DNA from 3 places in the Streptomyces sp. NPDC031365 genome. Region 1 is predicted to be linked to each of the others. Evidence: riboswitches for the same ligand, from Rfam matches in the RefSeq annotation. Region 1 holds a riboswitch; each other region holds the start of a gene.

What was found. A riboswitch is a leader RNA that binds a small molecule or an ion and turns the genes downstream of it on or off. The one in region 1 is predicted to bind cobalamin.
Region 2: linked by a shared signal. The riboswitch ahead of ACZ5C2_RS21970 (energy-coupling factor ABC transporter permease) and the one ahead of ACZ5C2_RS23285 (ribonucleoside-diphosphate reductase subunit alpha) in region 1 are both predicted to bind cobalamin.
Region 3: linked by a shared signal. The riboswitch ahead of ACZ5C2_RS12130 (energy-coupling factor ABC transporter permease) and the one ahead of ACZ5C2_RS23285 (ribonucleoside-diphosphate reductase subunit alpha) in region 1 are both predicted to bind cobalamin.

The regions. Positions count from the first base shown of each region.
Region 1 is NZ_JBVIIM010000016.1:104,498-106,688, forward strand. Features, by position in the region: gene ACZ5C2_RS23285 (ribonucleoside-diphosphate reductase subunit alpha) at 1-1,353, opposite strand, end outside; cobalamin riboswitch at 1,479-1,613, opposite strand; gene ACZ5C2_RS23290 (GNAT family N-acetyltransferase) at 1,666-2,172, opposite strand.
Region 2 is NZ_JBVIIM010000015.1:4,724-6,914, forward strand. Features, by position in the region: gene cbiQ (cobalt ECF transporter T component CbiQ) at 1-253, opposite strand, end outside; gene ACZ5C2_RS21965 (energy-coupling factor ABC transporter substrate-binding protein) at 260-622, opposite strand; partial or broken gene ACZ5C2_RS21970 (energy-coupling factor ABC transporter permease) at 619-1,123, opposite strand; cobalamin riboswitch at 1,154-1,337, opposite strand; gene ACZ5C2_RS21975 (hypothetical protein) at 1,536-2,021, opposite strand; gene ACZ5C2_RS21980 (golvesin C-terminal-like domain-containing protein) at 2,018-2,191, opposite strand, start outside.
Region 3 is NZ_JBVIIM010000006.1:44,049-46,239, forward strand. Features, by position in the region: gene ACZ5C2_RS12125 (ABC transporter substrate-binding protein) at 1-710, opposite strand, end outside; cobalamin riboswitch at 913-1,095, shown strand; gene ACZ5C2_RS12130 (energy-coupling factor ABC transporter permease) at 1,126-1,836, shown strand; gene ACZ5C2_RS12135 (energy-coupling factor ABC transporter substrate-binding protein) at 1,833-2,191, shown strand, end outside.

The sequences.
Region 1 (2,191 bases):
GCAGACCGCCGTCTCCCCGTCGTCGGTGACCTCAAGGATCTCCGTGCACAGGTTCGAGGAGTGAATGACGTGGCCCGGCTCGGCGGTCTGGTTGGCCGTGCGGTTGGCGGTGTCCTTGAAGGTCATCCAGCCGTTGCCCGTCTGCGCGAGGGTACGCATCATCCGGCCGTACAGCTCGCGCGCCGGGAGCGTCCTGCGCGCCAGACCCTTGGCCTCGGCGGCCCGGTACGCCGCGTCGAACTCCTCGCCCCACAGGTCGACCAGTTCCGGCACGTCCGCAGGGGAGAACAGAGACCACTGCGCGTCCGCGTCCACCCGGCGCATGAACTCGTCCGGCACCCAGTGCGCGAGATTCAGATTGTGCGTACGGCGGGCGTCCTCACCGGTGTTGTCACGCAGTTCCAGGAACTCCTCGATGTCCGAGTGCCAGGTCTCCAGGTAGACCGCCGCAGCGCCCTTGCGCCGCCCGCCCTGGTTCACGGCGGCGACCGAGGCGTCCAGCGTCTTCAGGAACGGGACGATGCCGTTGGAATGCCCGTTGGTGCCGCGGATCAGCGAACCCCGGGCGCGGATGCGGGAGTAGGCCAGGCCGATGCCGCCGGCGTGCTTGGAGAGCCGGGCGACCTGGTGGTAGCGGTCGTAGATCGAGTCCAGCTCGTCCCTGGGGGAGTCCAGGAGGTAGCAGGACGACATCTGGGGGTGCCGGGTGCCGGAGTTGAACAGCGTGGGGGAGGAAGGCAGATAGTCCAGGCGGCTCATCAGCCCGTACAGGGCGGCGACCTCGTCCACCGAGCGGGCGCCGTCGTCCGCGGCGAGACCGGCGGCGACCCGCAGCAGGAAGTGCTGGGGTGTCTCGACGACCTTGCGGGTGACCGGATGCCGCAGCAGGTAGCGGCTGTGCAGGGTGCGCAGACCGAAGTAGCCGAAGCGGTCGTCGGCACGGGTGTCGATGAGCGCGTCCAGGCGGGCGGAGTGCCGCCGGACGAACGCGGCGGTCCGGTCCGCGATCAGACCCTCGCGGTGCCCGGTCGCGACGGACCCGGTGAACGAGGTGACGTCCTGCGAGGCGGCCTCGGCGCGGATGCCGATGGTCAGCAGCCGGGCGGCGAGCCGGGAGTAGGCCGGGTCCTCGGAGATCAGCCCGGCCGCCGCCTCGGTGGCCAGGTCCCGAAGCTCCGACTCGTCGGCGGCCGCGGACCGGCCGCGCAGCGCGGCGGCGGCGACCCGGCCGGGGTCGGCGTCGGGCAGGTCGGCGGTCAGCTCGGTCAGGGTCCGCAGCAGCGCGGTACCGGGACCGTCGCTCACCCGGGTCACGTCGATCGCTGGAGCCGTATCGGCTGGCGCGATGGTCACGTGGGGCTCTCCCTCGCTCGGCACAGGGCCTCGACGAGGGCTGGGGGCAGCACACGAGCGCACAGGGCGTCGCGCGTCCACCGGCCCATTCCGCGAGGCCCGGACGTCCACGCACCCGGACCGGACGGCCGGGCGCGCTGTCGGCAGGTCCTCGGACTAGACCCCCTGCACACCTCAGCGTGGGCAGGGAGGGGTACACCGTTGCGGGACAGTTCCGGATTCGCACCGGATTCCCCTGCGGCGACAGCGAGCATGAGCATACATCTTGTGTCAGGCCCTGCTGGCAGCCCCATATGTTGTGTCGCGCTGCTCTCAGAGGGGCAACTCGTAGGTGATGAGCACGATGTCGTCCAGGTCCGGCAGCGGGTTCCAGTCGCGCTCGGGGGTGCGGGTGAAGCCGAGCCGTTCGTAAATGCGGTGGGCGGAGTACATGGTGCGCTGCGTCGACAGCACGATCCGCCGGCATCCTTCGGCCGCCCGCGCCCGGTCGACGCAGGCGCGCACCAGGGCCTCCCCGGCGCCCCGGCCCCGGCCCGCGCGCGCCACCGCAAGCATCCGCATCTCCGTCTCGCCCGGCCCCGCGATGTCGGCCATCGGACCGGGACCCGGCACGAAGGTCACCCCGCCCAGCACCGTCCCGTGCTCCTCGGCGACCAGCACCTCGGCGGCCGCCGCCCGCTTCGCCACGTCCCGGAGCTCACCGAGATAGCCGTCGCTCTCTCCGAAGTCCAGCAGGCCGTCCAGCAGATAGGCCTGCGCGGTGATCTCACCGAGCTCCGCGTACTCGCCGGGCCTCACCGGCCGGATCACGATGTCCATGCGGCGAGTGTGCCGTACG
Region 2 (2,191 bases), on a different contig from region 1:
CCTGCACCAGCAGCGTCGCGGCGCCCGTCACGCAGAAACCCAACGGCACCTTGTACGCCCGCCACAGCCCCCGGCCCGGCACCCCGGCCGGGCCGAGCAGCAGCACCAGCGCCGTCACCAGCACCAGCGCCGCGCCCGGCCAGGCCGGCAGCGAGATCGCGAGCACGGTCAGGCCGAGCCCGAGCACGGCTTTGTCCACGGGATGGCGGCGGCGCCAGCGACTGCCGTGCGCCGCCGCGTCGATGGGCAGCACGGGAGGTCAGTCCCCGTCCGCTGCCGGGCCCTTGGCGGGTTCCCCGGCATCGGCCGAGGCCGCCGCGCGGGCCCGTTCCTCGCCCTGCCGCCTGCCCCGGCGCAGGCCGAAGTAGTAGGCGAGGACGCCCGCGCCGATCGCCGCCTGGAGGGAGAACAGCCCCGACTCGATCTCCCCGGACGGCGGTTCGTACAGCGGCGAGAACCAGGGCTCGTAGTCCGGCTCGTTCTCGACGATCGCCGTCTCCGCCTCGCCGTCGGCGCCGGTGAACGGCTCCTCCTTGTGGTCGCCCAGACCGAGCGCCAGCGGCAGCACCGCCAGCGCAGCCACCGCGAGCAGCAGCAGATTGATCTTCGTGTTGCGCTTCACCGGGCCACCGCCGCACGCTTCGCGGGCCTCGCCAGCAGCACCCCGAGCCGGGTCAGCTCCCCCTTGCTGGACTGCACCAGCAGCCGCATCACCAGCACCGTCAGCAGGCCCTCGCTCACCGCGAGCGGGATCTGCGTGACGGCGAAGATGGCGCCGAACTTGCCGAGCGCGCCCAGGAACCCGCTGCCCGGGTCGGGGAACGCCAGCGCCAGCTGGACGCTGGTGACGCAGTACGTGGACAGGTCGGCGACGAACGCGCCGCCGAAGACGGCGCCCATCAGCGGCACGTCGTACCGGCGCAGCAGCCGGTAGACCCCGTATCCGGCCCAGGGGCCGACGATCGCCATGGAGAAGACGTTGGCGCCGAGCGTGGTCAGCCCGCCGTGCGCCAGCAGCAGCGCCTGGAACAGCAGCGTGATGGTGCCGAGGACCGCCATCAGCGGACGCGGCACCCCAGGCGATCGCGTGCGCCGGAGGCAGGAAACCCTCGGCTATGTGCATGGCTCAGCAGACCCTCTCCAGCACCTCGTGGATGGTTGACGCGCCTTGGCCGGTCTCCTGGCTGACGGGTACCACCGCCCGTGCCCCGCCTTCCCGGGTCCCGAAGGACCCAGTGGCTGCCCGTAAGGGCTGGAGCCGGACTTCCCGATCAAGTGGCGAGGGCCGCACCGGCATCACACCGGATTTCCCGTTCACCAAGGCGTGGTGACAGTAATCGGCCCCCGGGGGTGGTGACAAGCGGGCATCAGGGGCGCGAATCCGGGCGCACACCCGCACACCGGTGCACTCGGACACCCCGGAGGTGCCATGTCTCACACTCGACGGCCCTGGAGGAGTTCCGGTGGACCGCGGAGGGGGCCCCGGTCAGCGCCAGGCTGACCGGGGCCCCTCGTCGGTACTGTGGACGGGACTCTCAGACGTACGGCATGAAGGTGGCCACGAACAGGTTCTCGTCGCCGTCTTCCGCCGCGCTCTCGAACTCCTCACAGACCTCGGGTCGAGCGAGGCAGGGGAAGTCCTCGTAGCTCTGCACCGTCACCCCGTATTCGGGATGTTCCGCCGGAGTGTCCCCGGACAAGAGCAGCGGACCGACTCCGCCCGCTCGCGTGCTCCAGCCCGCCGACCGGAGGGACTTGGCGATGTCCTCGGCGGGATCGCCGTCCGCGGACACCGGGGAGACGGCAAGGAGGGCGAGCGATTCCTCCCAGTCGTTCCCCGGGTTCGAGGAGTGCCCTTCGGCCAGGATGCGCACATTCCCGGAAGCGGCGGACTCGACCACGTCGTCCGGCACACCGGGCAGCTGCATCCACTCACGGATGAGAATCCACCCGGCCGCCAACACGACGACGGCCACGGCCGCTCCCGTCAGGCGAAGCGTTCTTGTCCATTGCAGGATCATCCACAGTTCCTCACGACGTTGGAGCAAAAGCCGCCCGGATCCCCGTACTGAGTGGCCGGCAGCGACGACAGCCCGAACAGGTCGGACATGGACTGCCCGGTTCCGGACAGGTAGGCCATGTTCGCGTCGAACCGCGCCGATCTCCTGGAGATGATCGAGCTGCTCTGCGC
Region 3 (2,191 bases), on a different contig from region 1:
CGGGTGGCGCGGACGTCGTCGTCGGCGACGATCGCCATGGTGAGCCTTTTCACCTTCGGCGCACCGCCCCAGTACTCCGGATTGGCCTCGAAGGTGAGCTTTTCGCCCTTGCTCCAGCCGGTGAGTACGTACGGTCCGGTACCGACCGGCTCGGTGTTGAAGGCGCCCGTGTTGGGATCCTGCCTTCCGGCGATGTGCTCGGGGACGATGGGCAGGACCGTGCGGGCGGCGAAGCCCGCGTAAGGGCGGTCGAGGGTGAAGACGACCTTGTCCTCGCCGTCCGCCTCGACCTCCTCGAGGGCGGCCAGTTCACTCCGGGCGGTGTTGTTGGTCTCGTCGGCCAGAACCGTGCGGTACGTGAACACCACGTCGTCGGCGGTCAGCGGCTCACCGTCGCTGAACTTCACGCCGTCACGCAGGGTGTACGTGTAGGTGCGGCCGCCGTCGGTGATCTCGGGGAGCGTCTTCGCCAGCGCGGGCTCGAGGCCGAGGTCGGCGTTCCGGGCGAGGAGTCCGTCGAAGATCTTGGAGTTGCCGTCCTTGCCGTAACCGAGCAACGGGCTGAGGGTGTCCGGTTCGGTGGAGACCCCGATCACCACGGACTCGGCGTCCGCGCCGCCGTCCGCGCTGCCGCTGCCCGGCGCCGAGCAGGCGGTGACCACCGCGGCCAACGCCACCGCGGCCGCGCCCCGTATTCGTCGGGTCGTCATCGAACCTCACATCCCTATTGCTTAACTATCGCTGTTGCATATTAGTTGCAGCAAGGTTCTGCCCATGACGGCGGCCCTCCAGTCCTCCGCCCCGGCGGGCGACACGATGCGCGTCAAGTCCGCAGGTGCACGCCGGGCCACGAGCCTCCGGGCGCCGTCCGCGCGCCCCTGGTGACCGCTTGTCACCGGCCCGGTCCGGGCACTACTGTCACCACGCCTTGGTGACGGGAAATCGGTGCGATACCGGTGCGGCCCTCGCCACTGTGATCGGGAAGTCCGGCTCCGGCCCTCACGGGCAGCCACTGGGTTCTTCGGAACCCGGGAAGGCGGAGCACGGGCGGTGGTACCCGTCAGCCAGGAGACCGGCCAAGGCGCGTCAACCATCCACGAGGTGCTGGAGAGGGTCTGCTGAGCCATGCACATTGCCGAGGGTTTTCTGCCTCCGGTGCACGCGGTCGCCTGGGGCGTCGCGTCGGCGCCGTTCGTCGTCCACGGAGCCCGGTCACTCATCCGTGAAGTCAGGGAACATCCCGAGAGCACCCTGCTGCTGGGCGCGTCGGGAGCGTTCACGTTTGTCCTGTCCGCACTGAAACTTCCGTCCGTGACGGGGAGTTGCTCCCACCCGACCGGCACGGGACTCGGCGCGATCCTGTTCCGGCCGCCGGTCGTGGCGGTGCTGGGCACCATCACGCTGCTGTTCCAGGCGCTGCTGCTCGCCCACGGCGGGCTGACCACGCTCGGCGCCAACGTCTTCTCGATGGCGGTCGTCGGCCCGTGGGCCGGGTACGGCGTCTACCGGCTGCTGCGCCGGTACGGCCTGCCGCTGATGGGTGCCGTGTTCTGCGGCGCGTTCGTCGCCGACCTGTCGACGTACTGCGTGACGAGCGTGCAGCTGGCGCTCGCCTTCCCCGACCCGGGCAGCGGATTTCCGGGCGCCCTGGGCAAGTTCGGCTCCGTCTTCGCCGTGACGCAGATTCCGCTCGCGGTGAGCGAGGGACTGCTGACCGTACTGGTGATGCGCATGCTGGTGCAGTCGAGCAGGGGTGAACTGACCCGGCTCGGGGTGCTCGTGACAACGGTGGGTGTCCGCAAGCCGGCGGAGCGGGCCGGGGCGGTGACCCGATGAGCCGCAACGCGAAGATCAACAGCCTGCTGCTGCTTCTCGTCGCCGCGCTGGCGGTGCTGCCACTGGTGCTCGGGCTCGGCGACCACAAGGAGGAGCCGTTCACGGGTGCGGACGCCGAGGCGGAGACGGCGATCACCGAGATCGACCCGGAGTACGAACCGTGGTTCTCGCCCCTGTACGAACCGCCGTCCAGGGAGGTCGAGTCGGCGCTGTTCGCCCTCCAGGCGGCGATCGGCGCGGGCGTCCTCGCCTACTACTTCGGACTGCGGCGTGGGCGGCGGCAGGGCGAGGCGCGGGCGCTGGAGCGGGCGCTGGAGCAGCCGTCGGAGCAGCCGCGGGAGCAGCCGGGGGAGCA